3 regions of the Castellaniella sp. WN genome follow, and region 2 is predicted to be linked to each of the others. Evidence: predicted binding sites of a transcription regulator. Region 2 holds the regulator's gene; each other region holds the start of a gene.
The links. The regulator NrdR, encoded in region 2, represses ribonucleotide reductase genes. The targets are predictions, from matches to a motif close to CACNANATNTNGTG.
Positions count from the first base shown of each region.

Region 1 (9,358 bases), 380 kb from region 2:
GGACCCAGTCCTTCATCATCTGGCAGGTCACGCCGGTGAGTTCGCGGCCTTCGGAGAAGGCGTAGTCGGTCCATTCGGACTCGCTGGCGGTGACCTCGTCGATCATCTGGACGATCTTGTCCCGGCATTGCTCGAAGGCGGTACGACCGCGCTCGGTCTTGAACATGGCGCGCAAGACTTCCTTGCCGTACTGGACGTGGACCTCGAACTCGTCCTGCGCGATCTTCTGGACCGCTTTGCCGATGGGCTGGAACAGGCCCGTGCCGTCGCAGATGCCGAAGGTCACGGCGAACGAGGCCAGGAACTGGATGCGCTCCATGCACAGCACGGCGACGATGAACAGATAGATGGCGTTGTAGGTTTCCTGGTCGTTCTCGCGCTGGCCCCGGGCGTAGTCGTAGCTGACTTCGAAGGCCCGGTTGAAGACCTCGCTGACGACGCGCAGGCGGCTGATGGCTTCCTTGACCGACAGGATCTCGTTGAGGATGTCGTCCGGGTTGTCGAAGCTGTTGCGGACGATTTCGGAATACGTCGCGGCGTGGACGATCTCGTTCTTGGTGATCTCCACCCAGCCGGACCAGGCCTCGCTGCTGGTGCAGACCGGGGCCAGCACGGCGGCGATGGAGCGCGAGGCGACGCTGTCGGCCTCCCATTGCCACGCCAGGGTCTTGACCATCATGTCGTAGGTATGGCGGTCGCAGGTCTTGAACTGCACGTTGCAGGTGGAATAGTCGAACTCGTTCTCGTCCCAATCCTGGTTCTTCAGCGTCTTGTAGAGCTTCCAGATCTCGGGATAGAACTTGTTGATCGTGTCGAACAGGCCCAGGTCCTGGCCCAGGATGATTTCCGGGAAGGCGTAGTCGGACTTTTCGGTGTTGAAGATCTTGGTGGGCAGGGCTTTTTGGGTCATTTTCGGGTCGTGCCAGGGATGAGGGCGGTCGGGATCCCGGAACGGTCGTCCGGGGCCGGGAGCGTGCGAGCGGGCCTTGCGGCGCGGACAAGCCTTACATCGTGCAGCTTTCGCAGACGATTTTTTCTTCCACGCCGTCGTGGATGCTGCCGGCGTTGTCCAGCGTCTTGTCCGAGGCCACGTTCGAGTTGTAGTAATAACGGGTTTTCATGCCGTACTTCACCATGGTGAAGTAGTGGGTGAGCAGTTCCCGGCTGGAGACCTTGTCGTCGTCCTTGATCCGGCGCCACAGGTCGGCGGAAATCCCCTGATCGGTGAATTTCTGGAACACCGCGTAGGCCTTGATCATGTCGACTTCGGAGATGTCCCAGGCCGACTGGTAGAAATAGGCCGGGTTGTCGCTGTCGGGCGCGGCCCAGCGGATCGTGACCGAGCCGTCGGTCTTGTTCAGCGTGACGTCGCGCACGGGATAGAGCGAATTGGGCTTGCCCAGCGCCTTGGAGGACGATTCGCCCGGCATGTACGCCACCAGGCAGGAATGGGCGATGCCGCCGTTCTGCATGATTTCGGCGCGCAGGGCTTCCCAGTCGTAGCGGTTGCGGAAGTCGCCCAGTTCGTCGACGTTGCGGTTGTAGGTGTCGATCGGCAGCCAGCCGTCGGGCCAGCGGGTCTTGTGCATCCAGGGCGCGACGCCGCGCTCCTTGCTGATGCGCAGCGAAGCCCGGATGGCATGGTACATGTGGCGCTCGGCGATGCGGTGCAGTTCTTCGCGGCCCTCGTCGGTATCGTAGCGCAGGCCTTTGCGGGCCATGTGGGTGGCCACCCCCATCAGGCCCACGCCGGCGTTCATGCGGGCCTTGGCGGTCACGGCCACGTGGGGCAGCACGTAGTGGGAGTTGAGGATGCAGTAATCGATCATCTTCAACGTCAGGTACATCGCTTCCTGGTAGGTCTCGTCGTCGTCCTCGCCGATGGCGTCGTAGGCGATGGCCCCCAGCGAGCACAGGGCGATCTCGGGTTCTTCATGGATCTCGGCCACGCGGGCGACCCGGCCGCCCTTGCCCGTTTCGTCGGACAGGATGTCGTCGCCCGCCTTCAGCTCGCCGGCGAAGATGACGCGCGGCAGGGTGGAGTCGGCGACCGCGACGGTCAGCGCGGCGTTGAAATTGAAGGTCCGCATCGTCCCGTCGGCCAGCTCGACCGTGACGAAACCCACTTCCCGGTCGGAATACAGGTCCTGCATTTCCTGGTAGGGACGGTTGGGCTCGCTGATCTCCAGGCACAGATTGCTGGAGTGGATGGGTTCCTTGAAGGGCGTGTGGCGGTTCATCTCGTCGATGTTGGCCAGGTAGGCCACGCCGGTCTCCAGCGCTTCGTTCAGCGAGGTCAGGATCAGGTCGCGCGGCTTGAAGGTTTCCTTCTTGAAGGCCGGGTCGCGTTCCAGGCGCTCGTATTCGCGCTTGAAGGCGGCCGAGTCGGGGCCGAAGAACAGCCGGGTGAGCTCGGGGGCGGTGCGCACGTTGAACGAGAAGGCTTCCTCGTTGCGGGCGGCCTTTTCGGCGAAGAGCTTGTTGGTGACCAGCGCGTAGTGCAGGTCGCGGTTCTTGCGGTCCTCGGTGCTGCGCGGGTTGCGCAGGTAGGCGATGACCTCGGCCTCGGGATCGAAGCCGGAATAGTAGGTGGTGCAGGCGCCGCCGCGTCCGGCCTGCATGTTGGCGTGGACGGCCTTGCCCAGGGACGCCAGGTAGGGCAGCTTGCCCTGGTGCTGGATCAGGCCGCCGCGCACCGGGTCGCCCTTGCTGCGGGTGATCAGGTGGCTGCCGATCCCGGCCGAGGCCGCCGTCATGCGGTAGGCGATGTGGTCGCCGATGGCCAGGGACGATTCGTTGTCGTCCACCACGTACAGGCAGCACGAGGCGAAGCCGCGCAGCTTTGTGCCCAGGTTCACGTAGTTGGGCGTGGGCGCCGAGATCCGCTTGGCGGAGAATTCGGTGTAGAAGCGCCGCACCAGGTCGATCCGGCGCTCGGCGGGCTCGTTTTCCGACAGGGCCATGGCCATGCGCATGTAGACGAACTGCTGGGTCTCGTATTCCTGCCGGGTGACGCGGTTCTGCAGGCTGTACTTCTTGCGGATGTAGTGCAGCGAGAAGTGCGGCGTGTCGTAGTCCTGTTCATGATCGATGAAGGACTCGATCTCGGCGTATTCGGCGTCGGTGTAGTTCATGCGCACCATCACCCCGTCGGCCACCATCCGGTCGTGCAGTGCCTTGACGCTGGGGATGGAGGGGCCGTGGATGATCTTGTGCAGGTGGGACGCATAGAGCCGGCCCGCCATCAGGTAGTAGGACCAGGTGCCCTTGTCCAGGCAGTTCTGGATCAGCTTTTCCTGCAGGTCGGCGGTGGAGACCGTTTCGGGCATGGTGCTGACGGCTTGCAGTACGATGCTGCTCCAGTCGACTTTCTGGCCCAGGTTGGCGGCGGCCCATCGGCCCCAGCCGTTGAGCTTGCTGGGGATATAGGGTTCGATGCGTCCATCACGCTTGACGATGTTCTTGATCACGGCCGACAGTCCTTGGTGGTAGTGCTTTATATTCTACATGTAGTGCGGCTGGAAATAATAAACACAATATATGGTATGAGCAAGTGCGGTTTCAATTTCTTCCTCTGAAACATTTTCGGGGTTTCGGCGGCCCCGGGCATCGTGGTACCCTGGTCTGCTTCGGGGGTTTTGCGCTTCGTCCCATGAATGGAATCGTCCGGCTGCTGGCCGCGTCGGTCCTGCTGTGCGGCACCGGCCTCGCGCCGGCCCGGGCCTGGCAGGCGGCCGACCCGGATCCGGCGCTCATCGAACTGGCTCCCCAGCGTTACGCCGTTCCCGACGTGCCCCGCGATGTCCCGTCCGACGTGGCGCCGGACGCGGACGCGTCCGATACGGCATCGGAATCGGCATCGGACACCGGCCCGGGGATCCGCTATGACCTGCTCTTCCTGGACGGATCCGTGGATGGCTACGGATACCGGCCGGGAGGGGCCGGCCTGCGCTGGTTTGGCACGGCCGCCGATCCGGCGGCGCCGCCGGATCGGCTCGGTCCGGTGACGTCCGGAGGCCTGGATGCCTGGTCGCTGGGTGCGCGGAATTGGCGCTACCGCAGTTCCGCCGGGTATGGCGTGACCCTGGGCAACACGTCGACGGGCGGGTCTGCCTGGGGGCGATCCGTGCGCCTGGCGGGGGTGGGCCTGTCCCGATCCCTCCCTTCGGGACGCCTGCGCGCCGGCTCGTGGGACTACGCCGTGGCGGCCGGCGCCCTGGACGGTGCGGCCGGCCGCGTGGCCGCCGAGGGCGACCTGGCGTATGGACCGGTCGCGGTCGACGCGACCACGCGCTATGCACTGGACCGCGACCTGGTCCTGGCCTCGCGATTGCAGGGCACCCGGGGCCTGACGGCGCTGGGGCTGGGCGGCGACTACGCCATGGGCGACGCGGGCGCCTGGCGGTTCGGGGTGTCCGGGTCGCGCCAGCCGCTGGCCGAGGGCTGGCGCCGCCAGCTGGGCTATACCCTGGGCCTGGTGCCGGGCTGGGACCTGTCCTGGGTGAATGCGCGGCAGGGGCCCGGCTATGCCGACCTGGCCACGGTCGGCGGCGACGCCGGCTGCGATTGCGTCAGCAACCAGTGGCAGCTGGACCTGGCGGCGGGCCGTTGGGGTTCGTTCAGCGGTTCGTTCGAACGGCGGGTGGACGCGGCGGGCGGCCGGGACGAACGGGTCGGCCTGGTTCACGGCTTCCGTTACGGCCCGCACCTGAGGGTGCGCCTGGAGACGAACCGCAACCTGACGTCCGGGGACTACGGCCTGGGCGCGCGGCTCTCGCTGCCGCTGGACTGGTAGGGCGGGTCGCCGGTTTCAGGAGGTCTCCATCCGGGGCGAGAAATATGCCTGCAGGTGCTCGATGCAGGCCTTGACCTTGGCGGAGTTGTCCAGCCGCTGCGGATAGACCGCCCAGATGCCGGCGTTCTGCCGGTAGTTCGGCAGGAGGTGGACGAGCGCGCCCGTTTCCAGGTGCCCGCGGGTGTCCCAGAGCGAACGCAGGACGATGCCGTGGCCCGCCAGGGCCCAGGCCAGGGCGATCTCGCCGTTGTTGGTGACCAGGGAGCCGCCGACCTTGACGTTGGTGATGGCATCCTTGTGCGACAGGGCCCAGATGCCCACCGGATGGTCGCGCTCGCGCACGATCAGGCAGTTGTGGCGGGGGAGGTCCTGCAGCCTGCGGGGCCGGCCGTGCCGTTCCAGGTAGGACGGCGCCGCGCACAGGATGCGGTGGTTGTCCGCCAAGTGGCGCGCGATGTAGTTCGGATCGATCATGTCCCCGATGCGGATGTCCAGGTCGTATTGCTCCTTGGTCATGTTGACCAGCTGGTCGAGGATGTCCAGCTTGATCTGGATGGCGGGATAGCGCAGGGAAAAGCCGGCCAGGGCGGGCGCCACCACCTGGCGGCCGAATCCCATGCTGGTCGAGATCCGCAGCGTGCCCCGGGGCTCGCTCTTGAACCGGGCGATCCGGTCATGCAGCTGTTCCACGTCTTGCAGGATCCGCAAGGCCATGGCGTGGGCCTGTTCGCCCTGTTCGGTGAGCGTCACCTGGCGGGTGGTGCGGTGGAACAGGAGCGTGTCCAGTTCGGATTCCAGCAGTTTGATGTGTTTCGTGACGTAGGCGGGCGAACTGCCGATCATTCGCGCCGCCTGGGAAAAGCTCTGGTACCGGGCCGCCTCGCAGAACACCCGCAGGGCGTCGATGGTCAGGGTTTCTTTCATGATCCGTAAAAACTGTTTTGACAGTATGGGAATTGTAGGCTGGAAAGCTTCTTTATATAGTCCTCCCGGAAGCCAAAACGGCGCGGCATCCGCCGCCTTCCGATGACCTTTGACTCACACGACATCATGCACACATTCAACATCGCCGTGATTCCCGGGGACGGGATCGGCAAGGAAGTCATGCCCGAAGCGCTGCGCGCGCTGGACGTCTTGCGGCGCCGGCACGGCCTGGACCTGCGTTTCGAGCACCTGGACTGGGCCTGCGCCGAATATTGGCAGCGGCACGGCGACATGCTGCCCGCCGACTGGTTCGACCGCCTGAAGGGGTTCGACGCGATCCTGTTCGGGGCGGTGGGCTGGCCCGACGTGGTGCCCGATCACGTGTCCCTGTGGGGTTCGCTGTTGAAGTTCCGGCGAGAGTTCGACCAGTACATCAACCTGCGGCCCGTGCGGCAGATGCCCGGCGTGCCGGCGCCCCTGGCGGGCCGCCGGCCGGGCGAGATCGATTTCCTGGTGGTGCGCGAGAACACCGAGGGCGAATACACCGACCTGGGCGGCCGGATGTACGCGGGCACCGAGCGCGAGATCGTGATCCAGGAGTCGGTCTTTTCCCGCCACGGGATCGACCGTGTCCTGAAATACGCCTTCGAACTCGCGCGGCAGCGGCCCCGGCGCACGCTGACTTCAGCGACGAAGTCCAACGGGGTGGCGATCAGCATGCCGTACTGGGACGAGCGGCTCCAGGAGATGGCGGCGCGTTATCCGGACGTGGCCTGGGACAAGCACCACATCGACATCCTGTGCGCGCGGTTCGTGCTGCAGCCGCAGCGTTTCGACGTGGTGGTGGCCTCGAACCTGTTCGGCGACATCCTGTCCGACCTGGGGCCGGCCTGCACCGGCACGATCGGCATCGCCCCGTCCGCCAATCTCAATCCCGAGCGCCGCTATCCTTCGCTGTTCGAGCCGGTGCACGGGTCGGCGCCCGACATCTATGGGCGGAACATCGCCAATCCGGTGGGCATGATCTGGTCGGCCCAGATGATGCTGGAATTCCTCGGCGAGCGGGACGCCGGCTGCCGGGCCGCCGCCGGCGAGCTGATGGCGGCCATCGAACGGACGCTGGAGCAGGGGCCGCGCACCCGCGACCTGGGCGGTTCGGCGGACACGACCGGGATGGGCCGCGCGATTGCGGAGCGTTTGGGCTAGCGCAAGCGGTCCATGAAGACCCGGCACAGGGCCTCCATTCCGCGCCGGTCGTCCTCGTCGAAGCGGTCCGTGACGGGACTGTCGACGTCCCAGACGCCCAGCAGCGATCCGTCCGCGCGCACCAGCGGCACGACGATTTCCGATTGCGAGGCGGAATCGCAGGGAATATGCCCCGCGAACGCGTCGACGTCGCGGACGACCTGGGTCCGGCGGGTTTGCGCGGCCGTGCCGCAGACGCCCGCGCCGAGGGCGATGCGGATGCAGGCCGGCTTGCCCTGGAAGGGACCGACCACCAGTTCCGTGCCGTCGTACAGGTAGAAGCCCGCCCAGTTCAGTTGCGGCAAGCCGTCGAACACCAGGGCGCTGAAGTTGGCCGCGTTGGCGATGAGGTCGGGTTCCCCCGCGATCAGGCCGCGCGCCTGGGCGGCCAGGTCGGCGTAGTGTTCCGCCTTGCTGGCGTAGGTCCGGGGGGCGAATGTGAACATCTGGATTCCAGGAGGATGAAAGGAGGAAACTTCATTGTAGGGCGGGCTGTCCGCCAGTCCGGGATCGCGTGATGATCGTTATAGCCATTAATATATAGCGTATGTGTGCACGTCTGGCTTATCCTGTATCCGGAGGCGTTTGCGTGGCGTCAAGGCCGGGCCGGCGACCTCGCATGACAATGGCGGGGCATGGCTTGGCCCATGTCCCCGTCCGGCCCGACGCCAGGAGATCAGCCCATGAATACCGACGCGCTGCCGATCGCCGCCATCGTGCACGATCATGAGGATGGGGCCGACGCCTTGGTGCGGGCCTTCGTCGAGCGTCAGTCCCGTGCGGGGCTGGACGTGCGCGGCCTCGTGATGGAGCCGGGCGTCGAAGGCCGGAACCGGTCGCGGCGGCGCCTGCGGGACATCCGGACCGGCGAGTCCTTCGAGATTTTCCAGGACTTGGGCGTGGGATCTCAGGCCTGTTGCCTGGACGTCTTCCGGCTGGCGGCTGCCAGTGCGGCGCTGCGCGTGGCCGGGGACGCCCGCCCGGACCTCGTGGTGATCAGCCGCTATGGCCGCCAGGAAGCGGGCGGCGGCGGTTTCGCCGCGGAATTCCTCGCCTTGATGACCGAGGGCATTCCGGTGCTGACCATCGTTGCCGGCGAATTCCTGGAAGACTGGCGGCGCTTCACCGGTGGCCTGGGCGTCGAGCTGCCCGTGGACGCGGGTCTGCTGCACGCATGGAGCGCGCGGGTGTGCGCGGCTCCGGCGTCCGGTCGGTGAGGGCGGCATGAAAGACGGAGCCCCCACGATCGAAGACCTGGATTTTGCCCGGCTGTATCGCAACCACATGGCCCGCAGCGGCCGCCCGCCGAAACAGGCGGGCGAGTGGGATGCCCGGGTGCGGGCGGGCGGCATGTCCCGGGTGGGCGCCAGCGGCTATGCCGGCGACTTCCTCTCGCGCATGGACCTGCGCGGCGCGCGCACGCTGCTGGACGTGGGTTGCGGCCCCGGCACCATCTGTCTGCCCCTGGCCGGACGCCTGGAGCGCGTCTACGGTCTGGATTACAGCGTAGCCATGCTGGATTCCCTGCGCGGGGAGGCGGCGCGGCTGGGCGTCGGAAATGCCGTGGCGATCCATCGCGCCTGGGAGGACGACTGGTCCGACGTGCCGGTCTGCGACATCGCCGTGGCCTCGCGGGCGTCCAATGTGGCCGACCTGGATGCCGCGCTGGACAAGCTGTCGGCCCATGCCCGGCTGCGCGTCTACATGACGCACCTGGTGGGCGGCCATTTCATGGATCCCGCCATTGCCGACATCCTGGGGCGCCGACACCAGGGGTTTCCTGACTATATTTACGTCGTCAATCTGCTGCACCGCAAGGGGATCCACCCCCGCGTGGACTATATCGAGGTTCCCAGCCGCCTGGCGGGGACGGCCTCGTTCGAGGCATTCGCCGTGCGGGTATCCTGGACCTATCCGGATCTCGGGAACCGGGAACTGGCCCGCCTGCGCGCTTGGTATGATGCTGATCCGGGGCGCGCGGCCCTGGGCGGCGCGCCGATGCGGTGGGCCTTCATTCATTGGGAGAAAGCGATATGAAAACGAGCGCGCGCAATACTTTCACCGGCACGGTCTCGAACATCCGGCCAGGCGCCGTCAACGACGAGATCGGCATCGCCCTCGCGGGCGGGCGCTCGATCCATGCCATCATCACCTCCGGCAGCGCGAAGGCGCTGGACCTGCGGGTCGGCTGCGAGGTTTTCGCGCTGGTGAAATCTTCGTCGGTCATCCTGGTCGTCGAAGAAGGCGCGGCCCGCTTTTCGGCGCGCAATTGTCTGCAGGGCAGAATCACGCGTCTGGAAACCGGGGCGGTCAACACCGAGGTCGTGCTCGATTCCGACGGCCTGGCCCTGGCCGCGATCATCACCAACGAAAGCGCGCGCGGGCTGGGTCTGA
Region 1 is NZ_JBTKZC010000001.1:1,901,987-1,911,344, reverse strand. It holds gene ACTPOE_RS08865 (ribonucleotide-diphosphate reductase subunit beta) at 1-910, opposite strand, end outside; gene ACTPOE_RS08860 (ribonucleoside-diphosphate reductase subunit alpha) at 1,005-3,470, opposite strand; gene ACTPOE_RS08855 (hypothetical protein) at 3,653-4,795, shown strand; gene ACTPOE_RS08850 (LysR substrate-binding domain-containing protein) at 4,811-5,719, opposite strand; gene ACTPOE_RS08845 (tartrate dehydrogenase) at 5,846-6,925, shown strand; gene ACTPOE_RS08840 (GAF domain-containing protein) at 6,922-7,410, opposite strand; gene ACTPOE_RS08835 (DUF2478 domain-containing protein) at 7,648-8,181, shown strand; gene ACTPOE_RS08830 (class I SAM-dependent methyltransferase) at 8,189-9,001, shown strand; gene ACTPOE_RS08825 (TOBE domain-containing protein) at 8,998-9,358, shown strand, end outside.
Region 1: the regulator NrdR is predicted to act here: its motif matches at 3,533-3,546, upstream of ACTPOE_RS08860 (ribonucleoside-diphosphate reductase subunit alpha).

Region 2 (9,358 bases):
GTGGTGTTCGCCATCGGGGCGCTGGCCATGCATTTCGGCATGCACTCGGGGGAACGCGACGCGCTCCAGGCGCGGCAATCCCAGGTCGAGTCCCTCCAGGCCGAACTGGCCCGGGTCCAGGCCGATCTGGCGGCCCTGCGCAGCGAAGCCGAAGTCCAGGCGGGCACCCAGCGCGTGCTCCAGGACAAGAACGCCGAGCTGCAGCAGGAGCTGGGCCGTACCCGCGACCAGTTGGCCTTCTACGAACAACTGATCCCGCCGGGGCCTGCGGGCGCCGTGGCGGTGCGCGCCTTCGACATCCAGGCGGATGGCGAGTTCCTGCGCTACCGGGTGCTGCTGACGCGCAACGCCGCGCCCCAGGCCGAACCCTTCAAAGGCCGCATGCGATTCGTGGCCAATGGCCGTTCGCAGGGTAAAGACGTTAAAATCGAATTGAGCCCGCCAGTGGCCTCCGCCGCCGGCGAGGTCTCCGCGTCCGCCCCGGGGGCGGATCCGCTGGCCCTGGTCTTCGACCAGTTCCAGCGCAGCACGGGCGTCCTGCGGCGGGTGCCGGATCTCTCGATCCAGTCGGTCCGCCTCGAAATCCTCGAAGGCGACACGGTCCGGGCCTCCCAGGACGCCGACCTGAACCGCGCGTCCCCCGAACGCGCAGGAGTCTTGCCTTGAGCACCATCGAACATGCGGATCTCGACGTTCCGCCCAGCCCCCTGATCTTTACCGATGCCGCCGCCGCCAAGGTCCGCGAATTGCTGATCGAGGAACACAACCCTGATCTGAAGCTGCGGGTCTTCGTCCAGGGGGGCGGCTGCTCGGGCTTCCAGTACGGCTTCACATTCGACGAGGACGTGGCCGAGGACGACACCACCATCGAACGCGACGGTGTCCAGTTGCTGGTGGACCCCATGAGTTTCCAGTACCTGGTCGGTTCCGAGATCGATTACAAGGACGACCTGGAAGGCTCGCAGTTCGTCATCCGCAACCCCAACGCCAACACCACCTGCGGCTGCGGTTCCTCTTTCTCGCCTTGATTGCGCCGCCGGCGTGAGCCCGGACACGGCGGTCCCCGCGGACTGCCGTGTGTCCGACCTGACGAATCCGGGCGGCACGCAGGCCGCGGGGTGGGCGAAGACCTGCTTATGCGGGATACAGGCAACCGGCGATGGTCGCGCGCCGCGCGCCCGTGACGGCGGGCAGGCAGGCGGAGCGGCCTCGGATGTGCGCCTGCGCCAGCCAGGCGAAGGCCAGCGCCTCGACATCCTGGGCGGGTACGCCGTAGGCATCCGTGGTCGTCAGGCGGCAGGGCAGGGCCCGCGCCAGGGCAGCCATGAACACCGGGTTCCGGGCGCCGCCGCCACAGGCCAGGATTTCCCGTGTGTCCGGCGCATGGCGGCGCACGGCGTCGGCGATCGAGTCCACCGACAGGCGCAGCAGGGTGGCCTGGACGTCGGCGGGTTGCGGCCGGTCGCCGGCGGGCAGGGCATCGAGCCGGCTGTCCAGCCAGTCCAGGCTGAACAGGTCGCGCCCGGTGGATTTCGGCGGCGTCGCATCGAGCCAGGGTTCGGCCAGCAGCGCGGCCAGCAGGCCGCCGTGGCAGCGGCCTTGCGCCGCCCAGGCTCCATCGCGGTCGTAGGGCTGGCCCCGGTGGCGCCGGGTCCAGGCATCCATCAGCATGTTGGCCGGCCCGGTGTCGAAGCCGCGCACCGGGTCTTCCAGCACGGTCAGGTTGGCAATCCCGCCCAGGTTCAGGACCGCGCGGCCCTCGCCGCGGCCGAAGCGCGCCGCATGGAAAGCCGGCACCAGAGGAGCCCCCTGGCCGCCGGCGGCGACGTCGCGGCTGCGGAAATCCGCCACGACCGCGATGCCGGTCCGCTCCGCCAGTCGAGCCGGTGCGTTGATCTGGATGGTATAGCCCGATTCAGGCGCGTGGCGCACCGTCTGCCCGTGGGCACCGATGGCGAGGACGCGGGTGGCGGGCAGGCCGGCCTGCGCCAGCAGATCGCGGACGACGGCCGCGTAGCAGTCCGCCAGCGCGTTGGCCGCCCGGGCCGCCCGGGCGAGCTCGTCGGGGCCGGGGGCGTTCAGGGCCAATAATTCATGACGCAGTTCGTCCGGCAGGGCCAGGCCGGCGCTGGCCAGCATCCGGATCGAGCCGCCGCCCAGGTCCGCCAGCACGCCGTCCACGCCGTCCGTGCTGGTGCCCGACATCAGGCCGATGTACGGTTCGGTCGCCCGATCGGGGGCCATGCGGCGGTTTCCCGGGCCTGTTCGCGGCGGGCCGCCCTATTGCTGGGCGACCTGGATGCGGCTGTCCTGCAGTCGCGCCATCAGTTCGATCTGAGGCTGGTAGCGGGCCACCACGGCCTGGAAAGCCTTGCGATCGGCCGTTTCCAGGGTGCGCGCCACCGGCAGGTCCACGGACAGCGGATCGACCGGCCGCTTGTCGATGCGGAATTCATAGTGCAGGTGCGGGCCGGTCGCCCAGCCGGTCGATCCCACATAGCCGATCAGCTGGCCCTGCTGGACGCGATCGCCCTTCTTCAGGCCCTTGGCGAATCGGCTCTGGTGAGCGTACAGCGTGGAATACTTGCCGAAGTTCTTCAGGATGATGACGTTGCCATAGCCGTTCTGCCGGCCGATGAATTCCACCGTGCCATCGGCCGTGGCGTGGATCGGCGTTCCCGAGGGCGCCGCGTAGTCCACGCCCTTGTGACCGGTCCATTGCTTGTGGATCGGATGCATGCGCATGCCGAAGCCCGAACTGATGCGGGTGAACTTGATCGCGGTGCGCAGGAAGGCGCCCTTCAGGCTGGCGCCGGAGAAATCATAATAGCCGCCCGGCGCCTGGCCATTCTGGAACCAGACGGCGCTGTAGGTCTTGCCCCGGTTGATGAATTCCAGGGCGCGGATGTGACCGGTGCCGACTTCTTCGCCGTCGTGCATGTAGGCGTCGTAGACGATCCGGAAGCGGTCGCCCTTGCGCAGATCTTTCAGGAAGTCGATGCGGCTGCCCAGGATGTCCACCATTTCCATGGTGATCGCATCCGGGACCTGGGCCTGGTCGGCGGCGCCGAACAGGGAAGTGGCGATCTCGCCTTCGGCGATGCGGGTCTCGCGGGCGGCGGCGATGGTGCGTTCCTGGGCGGAGAAGCCTCCGTCGGCGGCGGGCCGGACTTCCAGCCAGGAAGAGTCGAGGCCCGCTTTGCTGGTGGCGCCCGGCGTGTGGGTGTAGCGCAGCCACACCATCCGGCCCTGGTCGTCCAGGGCGGCCTGCACGGTACGGCCCGGGTAGAGCTTGTAGATGGAGCGCGCGCGGGCGTCGTGCGTCAGAAAGGCCAGCAGGCCGTCCTCGTTCACTCCCAGGCGGTTCAGCAGATCGGCCACCGTATCGCCGCGGCGGATGCGGGTCGAGGCGATATAGGGCGCGGCGTCGTGGCCGGCCCGGGCATCCAGGGGCGGCAGGTCGAGCGTCTGGCGGGCCTGGAAGATGGGTTCCGGAGGAGCGGAGGGCTGGACGACGGCCAGCGCGGCCGCGGTCAGGAACAGGCCTCCGGCGGCGAACAACAAACTGCGGGTAACGTGGCGGTGGCGTTGCGGCGGGGTGGCCTCAGGCATCATGGGCGGAATCGGTGCGGTGGATTCGGGCTGCGCGCATCCTGGGTGAAAAGGGGGGTTCTGCTAACATGAGATCCCCGCCGCCCGGACTGGCGTCGAATGTGTTGTACAGAAGCTGCGATGGCACGTTATGCTAGCGCATACCTGCTGTTTTTTCGAGCGGTTTTTCATTTTTTTCTGGTAAAAGCGTATATCATGTCGTCCCCCTCCGACCCTGCCGACCCCCGGATCGCCGAAGATCTGCGCGTGGCCCAGCGGGGTTGCGACGAATTGCTCGTCGTTTCCGAATTCGCCGCCAAACTGGCGCGCAGCCGCGCCACCGGCACGCCCTTGCGCATCAAGCTCGGCCTGGACCCCACCGCACCCGACATCCACCTGGGCCATACAGTGGTGCTCAACAAGATGCGCCAGCTGCAGGATCTCGGCCATACAGTCATCTTCCTGATCGGCGACTTCACCGCCCAGATCGGCGATCCCAGTGGCCGCAACGCCACCCGCCCGCCGCTCACGCCGGAACAGATCCGTGAAAACGCCAAGACCTATTACGCCCAGGCCAGTCTGGTGCTGGACCCCGACCGCACGGAAATCCGCTACAACTCCGAATGGTGCGATCCGCTGGGCACGCGCGGCTTGATCCAGCTGGCATCGCGCTACACCGTCGCCCGCATGATGGAGCGCGATGATTTCACCCGCCGCTTCAAGGGCGGCGTGCCGATCTCCGTGCACGAATTCCTGTACCCGCTGCTGCAGGGTTACGATTCCGTGGCCCTGAAGGCAGACCTCGAACTCGGCGGCACCGACCAGAAGTTCAATTTGCTGGTGGGCCGGGAACTGCAGAAGGAATACGGCCAGGAGCCCCAGTGCGTCCTGACGATGCCGCTTCTGGAAGGCACCGACGGGGTCGAAAAGATGTCCAAGTCCAAGGGCAACTATATCGGCATCACCGAGGCGCCGGATTCCATGTTCGGCAAGCTGATGTCGATCTCCGATACCCTGATGTGGCGCTATTTCGATCTGCTGTCCTTCCGCTCCCTGGAGGATATCGGCGTCCTGCAGGCGGAAATCGTCGCCGGCCGCAATCCGCGCGACGCCAAGGTCCTGCTGGCCAGCGAGATCGTCGACCGGTTCCATGGCGCCGGAGCGGGCGCGCGCGCGCTGGAGCAATTCAACGCCCGGTTCCGCGATGGCGTGATTCCCGACGACATGCCCGAAGTCACCGCCGGGGTCGCGCCCATGGGCATCCTCAAGGTGCTGCGCGAATCGGGGCTGGCGGCCTCGGCGTCCGAGGCCCAGCGCAATATCGAGCAGGGCGGCGTGCGCATCGACGGCGACCGCGTCGAGGACAAGTCACTGCTGCTGCCGGCGGGCACCTACGTCATGCAGGTCGGCAAGCGCAAGTTCGCCCGGGTCACCCTGACCTGAGCCCGCAGCACCCACGGAGGCCCCCATGAAACTGCACAGCGAATCCTTCCCCGACCAGGGGGTCATTCCCGAACGCAACGCCTTTGCGCGGATCGATTCGCAGGCCCACGTCACCCTGGCCGGCAACCGCAATCCGCACCTGGCCTGGGCGGACGTGCCCGAGGGCACGCGATCCTTCGCGATCCTGTGCGTCGATCCTGACGTGCCGACGCGGCCCGACGATGTCAACCAGGAGGGTCGCGAGGTCCCGGCCGATCTGCCGCGCACCGATTTCTTCCACTGGGTCCTGGTGGACGTGTCGCCCGACACGCGCGCCGTCGCCGAAGGCGACTACTCCAACGGCATCACGCCGCGCGGCAAGGCCGGCCCCCTGGCCCTGGACGGCACGCGCCAGGGTCTGAACGACTACACCGGCTGGTTTGCCGCCGACCGCGATATGAATGGCGACTACTTCGGCTATGACGGTCCCTGCCCGCCCTGGAACGACGCGCGGGTCCATCGCTACGTCTTCACGGTCTATGCGCTGGACGTGGCCGAGTTGGGTGTATCCGGCCGCTTCACGGGCGCGCAGGCCCTGGAGGCCATGCGGGGGCATGTCCTTGCGCAGGCATCCCTGACCGGAACCTATACCCTGAACCCTCGCCTGCACGCCCTGTAGGGGTGTGGAGGGTTCGCGCTAGAATGACCTGACTTCCCTGATTTTTCTGACCTTTCTGCATCCAGGACCACTACCTCATATGTTTGACCGTTCCCGCACCCTCGATCAGGCCGACCCGGACATCTGGGCCGCCATCCAGCAGGAAAACACCCGCCAGGAACAGCACATCGAGCTGATCGCCTCGGAAAACTACGCCAGCCCGGCCGTCATGCAGGCCCAGGGTACGCAACTGACCAACAAGTACGCCGAAGGCTATCCCGGCAAGCGCTACTACGGCGGCTGCGAATACGTGGACGTGGTGGAACAGCTGGCCATCGACCGCCTGAAGGCGATCTTCGGCGCGGAAGCGGCCAACGTGCAGCCGAACTCCGGCTCCCAGGCCAACCAGGGCGTGTACATGGCGGTCCTGAAACCGGGCGACACCGTGCTGGGCATGAGCCTGGCCGAAGGCGGCCACCTGACGCACGGCTCGCCGGTGAACGCCTCCGGCAAGCTGTACAACTTCCATTCCTACGGCCTGGACGCCAACGAGGTCCTGGACTACGACAAACTGGAAGAACTCGCCCGCACCCACAAGCCCAAGCTGATCGTCGGCGGAGCCTCGGCCTATTCGCTGCACATCGACTTCGAGCGCATGGCGCGCATCGCCCACGACAACGGCGCCCTGTTCATGGTGGACATCGCCCACTACGCGGGCCTGGTGGCCGGCGGCGTCTACCCAAATCCGGTGCCGCATGCGGACTTCGTCACCTCGACCACGCACAAGTCCCTGCGCGGCCCGCGCGGCGGCGTGATCATGATGAAGGCCGAATTCGAAAAGGCCGTCAATTCCTCGATCTTCCCCGGCATCCAGGGCGGCCCGCTGATGCACGTCATCGCCGCCAAGGCCGTGGCCTTCGGCGAAGCCCTGCAACCCGAATTCAAGGCCTATGCCGCCCAGGTGGCCGCCAATGCTCGCGTGCTGGCCGACACCCTGGTCAAGCGCGGCCTGCGCATCGTGTCCGGCCGCACCGAAAGTCACGTGATGCTGGTGGACCTGCGCGCCAAGGGCATCACCGGCAAGGCCGCCGAGGCCGTCCTGGGCCAGGCGCACATCACGGTGAACAAGAACGCCATCCCGAACGACCCGGAAAAGCCCTTCGTCACCAGCGGCATCCGTCTGGGCACGCCGGCCATGACCACGCGCGGCTTCAAGGAGGCCGAGGCCGAACTCACCGGCAACCTGATCGCCGACGTGCTCGACAATCCGAATGATGCCGACAACGTCGCCCGGGTGCGCGCGCGGGTCAACGAGTTGACCGCGCGCCTGCCGGTCTATCGCTAAACCAACCGGAACGGGCGCCCATGGGCGCCCGTAGCGCAGATGAAGTGTCCGTTCTGCAGTTGTGCCGATACGCAGGTCGTGGATTCCCGGGTTTCCGAGGAAGGCGACACGATCCGCCGCCGCCGCCGCTGTACGGCTTGCGACCGGCGTTTCACCACCTACGAGCGGGTCGATCTGATGATGCCCGCCATCGTCAAGCGCAACGGCACGCGGGTCGATTTCGATCCGTCCAAGCTGCGCGGCAGCATGGCCCTGGCGCTGCGCAAGCGCCCGGTCAGCGCCTCGGCGGTGGACGCCGCCGCGGCGCGTATCCAGGAACGCCTCCTGACCAGCGGTCGGCGCGAGGTTCCTTCGGACTACATCGGCGAACTGGTCATGTCGGAATTGCGCCAGCTCGACCCGGTGGCCTACGTGCGTTTCGCCTCGGTTTATCGCAGTTTCGAGGACATCCGCGAATTCGTCCAGGCCATCGACGAATTTCGCCGTGCGGACGATGCCGATGACACGGCCTGAATCCACCTTCTCCACCGAGGACCACCGTTGGATGCGGCGCGCCCTGAGGGTGGCCGAGCAGGCCCTGTTCGTCAGCAGCCCGAATCCGCGCGTCGGCTGCGTGCTGGTGCGCGACGGCCGCTGGCTGGCCGAGGGCAGCACCCAGCGGGCGGGCGGGCGCCACGCCGAGGCCCAGGCTCTGCACGAGGCCGCCCTTCAGGGCGTGGACGTGCGCGGCGCCACGGCCTATGTCACGCTGGAACCCTGCAGTCACACGGGCCGCACTCCGCCGTGCGCCGATGCGCTGGTCGCGGCCGGCGTCGCGAGGGTCGTGATCGGGCTTCGGGACCCCAACCCCAAGGTGGCCGGCGGCGGGATCGAACGGCTGCGCGCAGCCGGCATCCAGGTAGACGTCGGCCTGTTCGCCGAGGACGCTCTGGCGCAGAATCCCGGCTTCTGCGCCAGGATGACGCGCGGCACGCCCTGGCTATGGCTGAAGTCCGCCTCGTCCTTCGATGGGCACATGGCCTTGCCCGATGGGCGCTCGCAGTGGATCACGGGGGACGCCGCCCGCGACGACGGCCACCGCTGGCGGGCCCGGGCTTGCATGGTGCTGACCGGTATCGGCACGGTCCTGGCCGATGATCCCATGCTCGATGTGCGCGCGGTCGAGACACCGCGCCAGCCGGTCCGCGCCGTGCTGGACACGCAATTCGTACTGGGCGAACAGGCCCGCATCATCAACGGCGATCCGGTCTGGATCTTCACCACGCGGCCCGATGCCGGCAAGGCCGCCCGCCTGGCGGCGCGCAACGTGCGCGTCATCGTGCTGCCCGCGGACGACCGCGGCGGCCTGTCCCTGGAGGCACTGACGGGCTGGCTGGGTGACCATGAGATCAACGAGGTCCATGTCGAGGCCGGTGCGCGGCTGCAGGGCGCATTGGTCCAGGCCGGGCTCGTCGACGAATGGGTGGCCTATCTGGCGCCCAGTGTCCTGGGCGACGGCCAGGGTCTGGCGGCGCTGCCCGACCCTGTCGCGGGCCTGGACCGGGCCTATCGGTACGAGTTCCTGGATGTCCTGCAACTGGACCGGGACATGCGGCTGCGCCTGCGCGATCCGGCCCGCTGGAGGACGCTGGTCGAAGCCTGCGGTTTGAAAATAGGATAGTCCCATGTTCACTGGAATCGTCGCGGCCGTGGGCCGCATCACCGAGGTCCACCCCCTGGGGGGTGGCGAGGATGCGGGCGTGCGCCTGTCCATTCAGGCCGGCGGCCTGCCGCTGGCGGCGGCCCGGCTGGGCGATTCGATCGCCATCCAGGGAGCCTGCATGACGGTCGTCGCCTTGCATGGGGACGCATTCGAGGTCGATGTCTCGCGCGAGAGCCTGGACCGCACCTGCGGCCTGGACCGCCCCGGCGAGGTCAACCTGGAACATGCCCTGCGGCTGGGCGACAGCCTGGACGGGCACCTGGTGTCCGGCCATGTCGACGGCGTGGGTCGCGTGACCTGCTTCGATGCCGTGGGGGAATCGACGGAACTGCGCATCATCGTCCCGGCCCACCTGTCGAAGTACCTGGCCTACAAGGGTTCGGTCACGGTCAATGGCGTCAGCCTGACGGTCAATCGCGTGGACGACCAGGAGGAGGGCACGGAAATTTCCATCAACCTGATCCCCCACACGGTTCAGGTCACGACCTTGCGCAACCTGGAGGTCGGCTCCCCGGTCAACCTGGAGATCGATCTGATCGCCCGCTACGTCGAGCGCATGGTGGGCGGCATGGGGATGGCCACGCCCGCGGGCCGTGGTGTCGCTTGATCGCACTGGCCGCGGCCCGGTTCCGGGTCCTGG
Region 2 is NZ_JBTKZC010000001.1:2,277,428-2,286,785, reverse strand. It holds gene ACTPOE_RS10735 (DUF6776 family protein) at 1-666, shown strand, start outside; gene erpA (iron-sulfur cluster insertion protein ErpA) at 663-1,028, shown strand; gene ACTPOE_RS10725 (anhydro-N-acetylmuramic acid kinase) at 1,135-2,244, opposite strand; gene ACTPOE_RS10720 (peptidoglycan DD-metalloendopeptidase family protein) at 2,281-3,615, opposite strand; gene tyrS (tyrosine--tRNA ligase) at 3,808-5,034, shown strand; gene ACTPOE_RS10710 (YbhB/YbcL family Raf kinase inhibitor-like protein) at 5,060-5,692, shown strand; gene glyA (serine hydroxymethyltransferase) at 5,772-7,016, shown strand; gene nrdR (transcriptional regulator NrdR) at 7,056-7,529, shown strand; gene ribD (bifunctional diaminohydroxyphosphoribosylaminopyrimidine deaminase/5-amino-6-(5-phosphoribosylamino)uracil reductase RibD) at 7,516-8,676, shown strand; gene ACTPOE_RS10690 (riboflavin synthase) at 8,681-9,325, shown strand.

Region 3 (9,358 bases), 1.1 Mb from region 2:
AACAACGACATCCCCGGCGTCATGCTGGCCGGCGCCGTGTCCGCCTACATTCACCGGTTCGGCGTGCTGCCCGGCCGCCGCGCCGTGGTGTTTACCAACAATGACAGTGCCTACCAGTGCGCGATCGACCTCAAGCGCCAGGGCGCCGAGGTCACCATCGTCGATCCGCGCGTCATGAGCGAGGGCACCTTGCCAGGCGAGGCGGTCCGGCTGGGGATCCCCGTGATCCACCAGGCCGTGGTCGCCGAGGCGCGCGGCGGCAAGCACGTCGCCGGCGTGCGGCTGCGCGGCCTGGGCGCGCGCCTGCCCGACGGCGCGGACACGCTGGCCTGCGACCTGCTGGCGATGTCCGGCGGCTGGAATCCGGTGGTCCACCTGTACGCGCAGTCGCGCGGCAAGCCGCGCTGGTGCGAGATGCGGTCCTGCTTCGTGCCCGGCGAGCCGGCCCAGCCGCAAGGCAGCGCCGGAGCGGCCAACGGCGACTTCGGCCTGCAGGCGGCGCTGGACGGCGGCGTGCGAGCCGGCCTGGAGGCGGTCGCCGGGCTGGCCACGGCCCGCCGGATCGACGCGCCGGCCTGGACGGCCCGCCTCATGGAGACTTCCCCCCTGATGCCCTTGTGGTCGGTGGGCAAGGGGCCGCAGGCCAGCCGCGGCCCCAAGCAGTTCATCGACTATCAGAACGACGTCTCGGTGTCCGACATCCTGCTGGCGGTGCGCGAAGGCTATCATTCGGTGGAGCACGTCAAGCGCTACACGGCGATGGGCTTCGGCACCGATCAGGGCAAGCTGGGCAACATCAACGGCATGGCGGTGCTGGCCGAGGCGCTCAAGCAGAGCATTCCCGAGACCGGCACCACCACCTTCCGTCCCAACTACACGCCGGTGAGCTTCGGTGCCATCGCCGGACGCGAACTGGGCGACTGCTTCGATCCGATCCGCAAGACTTGCCTGCACGACTGGAACGTGGAGCAGGGCGCGGTCTTTGAGGACGTGGGCAACTGGAAGCGCGCCCACTACTACCCGAAGCCAGGCGAGGACATGCACGCCGCTGTGCGGCGCGAATGCCTGGCCGTGCGCAACACCGTCGGCCTGCTGGACTACAGCACGCTGGGCAAGATCGATGTGCGCGGTCCCGACGCGGTGGAGTTCCTCAACCGCCTGTACATCAATTCCTGGACCAAGCTGCAGCCCGGCCGCTGCCGCTACGGCCTGCTGCTCGACGAGAACGGCATGGTCATGGACGATGGCGTCAGCATCCGGCTGGCCGAGGACCACTTCCTGCTGACCACCACCACCAGCGGCGCCGCGCGCATCATGAGCTGGATGGAGCGCTGGCTGCAGACGGAATGGCCGGACCTGCGGGTCTACCTGACCTCGGTGACCGACCAGTACGCCGTCGCCACCGTGGCGGGTCCGCAGGCGCGCAAGGTGCTGAGCGCCGTGTGTCAGGACATCGATTTCGGCAACGAGGCCTTTCCCTTCATGAGCTTCCGGGAAGGCTCCATCGACGGGGTGTTCGCCCGCGTGCTGCGGGTCAGCTTTTCCGGCGAGCTGTCCTACGAAATCTATATGCCGGCCAACATGGGGCGCCACGTCGTGGAGCGGCTGATGCGGGCCGGCGAGCCCTACGGCATCACGCCGTACGGCACCGAGACCATGCACGTGCTGCGCGGCGAGAAAGGTTACATCATCGTCGGCCAGGATACCGACGGTTCCGTCACACCCGTGGACCTGGGCATGGGCGGGATGGTCGCCAAGACCAAGGACTGCCTGGGCAAGCGGTCGCTCATGCGCAGCGACACGCGAAGCGCCGGGCGCAAGCAGTTCGTCGGCCTGCTGGCCGACGATCCGGCCTGCGTCCTGCCCGAAGGCGGCCAGATCCTGCAAGGCCCCACTCAGGCCGCCGTCGCGCCCATGTTCGGCCACGTGACCTCCAGCTACATGAGCCCGATCCTGGGCCGCTCGATCGCCCTGGCCCTGCTGAAGGACGGCCAGGAGCGGATCGGACAGACCGTCACCGTCGCCACGGCCGACGGCCGGTTCATGCCGGCGCGCGTCTGCAGTCCCGTGTTCTATGATCCCGAAGGAGCCCGTCAGAATGTCGAGTGAAATCAAACAGCAGACCCCGCTGGCGGGCTTGTGGGCCGACTTCGGCCAGCCGCTGCGGCATCGCGCCGAAGGGCGCGTCCTCCTGAACGAACTGCCCCTGGTCGGTCTGGCGAATCTGCGCGTCGATCCGGGCTCCGGGGCGATCCTGGATGCTCTGCGCGCCGGCCTGGGGCTGGAACTGCCGGTCGCGCCCAATACCGTGGCGCGGGGCCGGGACATGATGGCGCTGTGGCTGGGGCCTGACGAATGGCTGCTGCGGGCGTCATCCGACGGTCCGGCCGACCTGCCCGCGCGTGTGGAACAGACGCTGGCGGGGCATGAGTTCGCCGTCACGGACCAGACCAGCGGCTATTCGGTGGTGCAGCTGCACGGGCCGGGGACGCGCGACGTGTTGAATGCGGGCTGCCCGCTGGACCTGCATCCGCGGGCTCTGACGCTCGGCCAGTGCGCCCAGTCCCATTTCTTCAAGACGAGCGTGCTGCTGCGTCCTCTGGACGAGCAAGGGGATGGCTGGGAACTGATCGTGCGGCGCAGTTTCGCGGACTACGCCGTGCGCATGCTGCTGGACGCGATGCAGTCTTGAGCCCAGGCATCGGCGAGCCCCTGCGCACGCCCCCGATGCCTGGCGAATCCGAGCCGCCTGCGGCCTCTCAGCCGCGCCGCAATTCAAAGCGTTCGAATAACGCAGCCAACGCATCCCGCGCGGCCGCGCCCGGCCAGTCCCGCAAGGACTGGCCGCGTGCATTCAGGGCCTCGTCGGCGCAGCCCTGCGGACGGAACACCTGGACCGCGTAGCGCCGCACGCCCTGGCTCGCCAGCGTGCGGCCCAGCGCCACCAGGCCGTCCGCGTCGATCAGGTCGGGGTGGGCGGTGGTGCGGCATTCGAAATCGACGCCGCTGTCCAGCACGGCCCGCAGGCTGGCGCGGGCGGGTTCGCCGCTGCCGGCCACTTGCGTGACGCGGGCGTAGTCCTGGAAACCGGCCTTGATGTCGAGTCCGACCCAGTCGACGTCCTGCAGCACCTGGGCCAGGCGGCGCGGGTGGGTGCCGCCGGTGTGCAGGCCGATGCGGTAGCCCAGGGCGCGGGCCTCGCGGATCGCGATGCCCAGGCCAGGGTCCATGGTGGGTTCTCCGCCGCTGAAGACCACGCCGTCGATCAGTCCGACGCGGCGGCGCAGGAAGGCCATGACCTCGTTCCAGTCCAGCGGGCTGTCGGCTGTGCGCGGCTGCAGGTGCGGATTGTGGCAATAGCCGCAGCGCCAGGGGCAGCCCTGCACGAAGAGGACGGCCGCCAGCAGCCCGGGGTAGTCCGTGGCGGTGAAGGGCACCAGTCCGCCGATCTTCAGGCGGGGGATGGGGGATCGTCGGGCGCGGATGCGGTCCGGCGGGAGCAGCGTTGTTTGCATGTCGAGGGAGGCGCCCCTGGGGGGCGCCGCATGATCGCGTCAGGCGGCCTGGCGGGCGGGCGCCTGGCCGGTATGGCGTTCGACGAAGAAGCGGCGTTCGTGGAATTCGCCTTTCTTGCCGATGTTGAAGGACGACATGGGACGGTGGTAGCCCATGACGCGGGTCCAGATTTCGCAGGGCTGGCGTTCGGCGTCGTTCAGGGTGAGGGGGATTTGGTTCATGGTGATGCTCCTGTTCGAGTTGAGGGGGAAAAAGGAGGGCGGATCAGGCCGCCGCTTCGTGCGGGACCATATCGGCATGGAGCGCCGTCCGCTGTTTGCGGGCGATGAGTTCGTCGTCGCAGTGCGGGCAGAATTCGTGCTTGCCCGGCAGGTAGCCGTGCCTGGGGCAGATGGAAAAGGTCGGCGTGACCGTGATGTAGGGCAGCGAGAAGCGGCCGAGCGTGCGGCGCACCAGTTCGCGGCAGGCGTCGGCCGAGGACAGCGGTTCGGTCATGTACAGGTGCAGCACGGTGCCGCCGGTGTATTTGCGCTGCAGTTCGTCCTGGCGCTCCAGCGCTTCGAAGGGATCGTCGGTGAAGCCGACCGGCAACTGGGACGAGTTGGTGTAGTAGGGCATGTCCGGCGTGCCGGCCTGCAGGATGTCGGGCCAGCGGGCGCGGTCTTCCTTGGCGAAGCGGTAGGTCGTGCCTTCGGCTGGGGTGGCTTCCAGGTTGTACATGTGGCCGGTGGCTTCCTGGAATTCGACCATGCGGGCGCGCACGTGATCCAGCAGGCGCACCGCGAAGGCATGGCCCCAGGGGCTGGTCAGGTCGTGCTCGTCGGCCGTGAAGTTGCGGATCATCTCGTTGATGCCGTTGACGCCCAGCGTGGAGAAGTGGTTGCGCAGGGTGCCCAGGTAGCGGCGCGTGTACGGGAACAGGCCGTTGTCCATGTGTTCCTGGATCACGCGACGCTTGATTTCCAGGCTGTCGCGGCCCAGTTCCAGCAGTTCGTCCAGGCGGGCCATCAGGCCGGCCTCGTCGCCGGCGTGCAGATAGCCCAGGCGCCCGCAGTTGATCGTCACCACGCCCAGCGATCCCGTCTGTTCGGCTGAGCCGAACAGGCCGTTGCCGCGCTTGAGCAGTTCGCGCAGGTCCAGCTGCAGGCGGCAGCACATGGACCGGATCATGTTCGGCTTGAGTTCCGAATTGATGAAGTTCTGGAAGTAGGGCAGGCCGTACTTGGCGGTCATCTCGAACAGCCGTTCGGCGTTGGGGCTGTGCCAGTCGAAGTCGGGCGTGATGTTGTAGGTGGGGATGGGAAAGGTGAAGGCGCGGCCGCGCGCGTCGCCGGCCATCATGACCTCGATGTAGGCGCGGTTGATCATGTCCATCTCGGCCTGCAGCTCGCCGTAGGTGAAGGGCATTTCCTCGCCGCCGATCAGCGGTACCTGGTCGCGCAGGTCCTCCGGGCAGACCCAGTCGAAGGTCAGGTTGGTGAAGGGCGTCTGCGTGCCCCAACGCGAGGGCACGTTCAGGTTGTAGATCAGTTCCTGGATGCATTGCCGCACTTCGGCGTAGGGCATGGCGTCCTTGCGGATGAAGGGGGCCATGTAGGTGTCGAAGGAACTGAAGGCCTGGGCGCCGGCCCATTCGTTCTGCAGCGTGCCGAGGAAGTTGACGATCTGGCCGACCGCGCTGGACATGTGGCGCGGCGCGACGGCCTCGACCTTGCCGGGAACGCCGTTGAGGCCCTCGTTGAGCAGCGTGCGCAGCGACCAGCCGGCGCAGTAGCCCGACAGCATGTCCAGATCGTGGATGTGCAGGTCGGCCTGTCGATGGGCCTGGCCGATGGACTCGGGGTAGACGTGGCTGAGCCAGTAGTTGGCGATCATCTTGCCCGAGGTGTTCAGGATCAGGCCGCCCAGAGAATAGCCCTGGTTGGCGTTGGCGTTGACGCGCCAGTCCTGCTGGCGCAGGTATTCGTCGATGGAGCGGATCACGTCCACATTGGGGACGGGACGGTCGGCCGGGCTCTGGGGCTGGGTGAAAGTCATCCGGAATGCCTCTACATATTGTGTGTATGTGAATCGTAAACACAATATATGGTGGTATCAAGCAATCCGGAGACTTTTTTCGATAGCCTTGATGAGGGTCAAGAACAGGCGCTGAGCGTGGCGTTACGACAGGTCGATCCAGATCGTCTTGAGCTGGGTGTATTGGTCGTGCGCGTGGATGGAGTTGTCGCGTCCGCCGAAGCCCGACTGCTTGTAGCCACCGAAGGGCGTGGAGATGTCGCCTTCACCGAAGCTGTTGACGGTGACGGTGCCCGCGCGCAGCATCCGCGCGCCCCGGATCGCCCGCTTGCCGTTGGCCGAGAAAATCGAGGCGGCCAGACCATAATCGGTGTCATTGGCGACCGCGATCGCCTCCTCGAAGCTGTCGACCGGGATCACGCTCAGGATGGGGCCGAAGATTTCTTCGACGGCCAGCCTGGAATCGCGCCGGGTTTCGACGATGGTGGGTTCGACGAAGCCTTCGGATACGATCCTGCCGCCCATCAGAACCTTTTCCGTCCGGGTCGCTTCCAGGTAGGAACCGACTTTCTGGAAGTGCGCCTTCGACACCAGGGCGCCCACGCGCACGGCGGGATCCAGCGGATCGCCCACGAGCCAGTTCGCGGCCTCGGCCTTGACCCGCTCGAGCAGGCGGTCCTTGATGCCGCGCTGCACGATCAACCGGGAAGCGGCCGAGCAGTTTTCCCCCATGTTCCAGAAAGCACCGTTGACGACGTGCGCCGCCACGGCGTCCAGGTCTTCGGCGTCGTCCAGGACGACGCAGGGATTCTTGCCGCCCAGTTCCAGCACGACTTCTTTGAGATTGCTGGCGGAGGAATAATTCAGGAAGCGCCGCCCGGTCGCCGTCGAGCCGGTGAAGCTGACCATGTCCACGTCGGGATGTTTGCCCAGCGGCTCACCCACTTCGGCGCCGGAGCCCGTCACGATGTTCAGCACCCCGGCGGGCAGTCCGGCTTCGACCGCCAGTTCGGCCACGCGCAGCGCCGTCAGGGTCGTCTCGCCCGCGGGCTTCATGACGACCGAGCAGCCGGAGGCCAGGGCGGGGCCGATTTTCCAGGCCAGCATCAGCAGGGGAAAGTTCCAGGGCAGCACCAGGCCGACGACGCCGACGGGCTCGCGCACCACCATGGCGATATGGCTGTCCGAGGCGGGGGCGACCTGGTCGTAGATCTTGTCGATCAATTCGGCGTGCCATTTGAGCACGTGAATGGTTTCCGGCACGTCCACGGTCTCACAGTCGAAGATGGTCTTGCCGCTGTCGATGCTTTCCAGCACGGCCAGTTCGCGGGCGTGCGTTTCCATCAGGCGCGCCAGGCGCAGCAGGGTTTCCTTGCGCTCGCGCGGGTGGATGCGCGACCAGCGGCCGTCCTCGAACGCGGCGCGCGCGGCGGTGACGGCCAGGTCCACGTCTTCGGCGCCGCAGGCGGCGATGTCCGTCAACGCTTCGCCGGTGGCGGGATTGGTCGTGGCGAAGGTCCGGCCCGAGAGCGCCGGGCGGAACACGCCATCGATGAAAGCGTGTCGCGGTAGCGTCAGCCCCGCTGCGATTTGGTGATATTCAGCCGTGGTGAGGAAATTGGACATGGGAACTCTCGTGGTTGATGAACGATGGAGCACGGGGGATGGCCTCGGCGGGCTCGAGAGGCGTCATGCCCGGGCCTTTTCCTTGCCGCCCAGCGCCGCCTTGGACAGCCGGTCCATCAGCAGCGCCACCGCGACGATGGCCAGGCCGGCGCGCAGCCCCAGGCCCATTTCCATGCGCGTCAGGCCGCGGGTGACTTCCGCGCCCAGGCCACCCGATCCGACCAGGCCGGCCAGGACCACCATCGCCAGCGACAGCAGGATGCATTGGTTCAGGCCGACCAGCAGCGTGGGCATGGCGGCCGGGATTTCGATCTTGAGCAGGATGGTGCGTGGCGGCGCGCCCAGCGCCTGGCCCAGTTCCAGCAGGTCGTTCGGGATCTGCTTGAAGGCCAGGGTGGTCAGGCGCAGCATCGGCGGGATGCCGTAGACGATGGTGGCGATGATGGCTGGGACGCTGCCGAGGCTGAACAGGATCACGGCCGGGATCAGATACACCCAGGGCGGCACGGTCTGCATGATGTCCAGGAGGGGACGCAGAATGGCTTCCAGAGCTGGGCGGCGAGCCGCCAGCACACCCAGCGGAAAGGCGATGGACACGGACAGGACCACGGCCACCGTGACGAGGGTGATCGTCTGGATGGCTTCGGGCCACAGGCCCACGCCCCAGCAGAACCCCTGAGTCAGGGCCGTGATGACGGCGGGGCGCAGGCCCAGCAGCCGCAGGACGAGCGCGGTGCTGACGAGGATCAGCGCCCACGGCGGCAGAACCATCAGGAGCGCGGTCAGGCCGTTCAGCACGAACTGGATGACATCGCTGATGAAGGCGAACAGGGGATGCCAATGGACGTTCAGCCAATCCACCGCCGGGGTCAGCCAGGCGCCGGGTGAGAAGGTCGGCAGGATCGAGCTCATGCTTTTCTCCCTTTTTTGGGGCTGGAGGGGCCGGCGCTCTGGCTGAGCCGGTCCAGGATCATGGTCAGGATGACGATGGCCAGCGCCGCGTCGATGGACTTGGCGATGTCGAGCTTGCGGATCGCGTCGTAGATGGTCTGGCCCAGGCCGCCGGAGCCGACGATGCCGGCGATGACGACCATGCCGAAGGCTATCATCAGGCTCTGGTTGATGCCGGCCATGATGCTGGGCAGGGCGAACGGCAGCCGGATCTTGGTGAACATCTGCCAGCGCGTCATGCCGGTGGCCATGCCCAGTTCGAGATATTCGACGGGTGCCATCCGCATGCCGAGCGCCGCCAGGCGGAAGGCCGGGGGAAACGCCACGATCAGGGTGGCGACCAGCGCGGTCGCCGGGCCGTAGCCCAGCAGCGCGATCCCGGGCAGCAGGTAGATGTACGGGGGCAGGGTCTGCAGCAGGTCCAGCAGGGGTTCGGCAACGTGGCTCATCCCGCGGACATAGCCGCTCAGGATGCCCGCCGGGATCGCCAGCAGCAGCGCCAGCAAGGTGGCGGCGATGACCAGCGCCAGCGTGGCGGTGGTTTCGGGCCATAGATTCATCATCTGGCAGACCACCAGGGCGGCTGCGGACATGACCCCGAAGCGCCGGCCGACGAGCCGCCAGCCCAGCAGGCCGACCACCATCGCTACGATGTAGAACGGCGCCAGGTTCAAGACCCACAGAATGGCGTCGTTGAAGCCCTCCAGACCGTTTTGAATGGCGGTGAAGACCTGGCTGGAGTTGTCCGTCAGGCGGGCCAGCGCGTCCTCCATCCATGCGTCGAACGCAGAGATCAGACCGGTATCGTTCATGAGATACGTTCCTTGGGAGGACTCAGCGCGCGGCGGGCTGTTCGTTGCCCTGGATGCCGTTGAGCAGATCGCGGGGCGAGACGATGCCGATCGGGCCGCTGTCGTCCATGATGGCCACTGCGTCCAGGTCCTTGCGGGTGGACAGCGTGATCAGCTCGGCGATGTCGGTTTCGGATGTGGCGCTCGGCAGGGCCCCGACGGAGACGTCCGGATGCGAGGCGCGGAATTCGGCGACCGGGCGCATGATGGAGCGGGCTTTGACGAGATGCAGCCGCGAGATGCCAGCCACGAATTCCGCCACGTAGTCGTCGGCGGGATTGCGGACGATTTCCTCGGCGGTCCCCGTCTGGATGATGACGCCGTCCTTCATGATGGCGATGCGGTCGCCGATGCGGATGGCTTCTTCCAGGTCGTGCGTGATGAAGGCGGCTGATTTG
Region 3 is NZ_JBTKZC010000001.1:1,172,404-1,181,761, reverse strand. It holds gene ACTPOE_RS05395 (sarcosine oxidase subunit alpha family protein) at 1-2,109, shown strand, start outside; gene ACTPOE_RS05390 (sarcosine oxidase subunit gamma) at 2,099-2,692, shown strand; gene ACTPOE_RS05385 (anaerobic ribonucleoside-triphosphate reductase activating protein) at 2,760-3,515, opposite strand; gene nrdD (anaerobic ribonucleoside-triphosphate reductase) at 3,555-3,737, opposite strand; gene ACTPOE_RS05375 (ribonucleoside triphosphate reductase) at 3,781-5,553, opposite strand; gene ACTPOE_RS05370 (aldehyde dehydrogenase) at 5,677-7,158, opposite strand; gene ACTPOE_RS05365 (ABC transporter permease) at 7,222-8,070, opposite strand; gene ACTPOE_RS05360 (ABC transporter permease) at 8,067-8,921, opposite strand; gene ACTPOE_RS05355 (quaternary amine ABC transporter ATP-binding protein) at 8,944-9,358, opposite strand, start outside.
Region 3: the regulator NrdR is predicted to act here: its motif matches at 5,594-5,607, upstream of ACTPOE_RS05375 (ribonucleoside triphosphate reductase).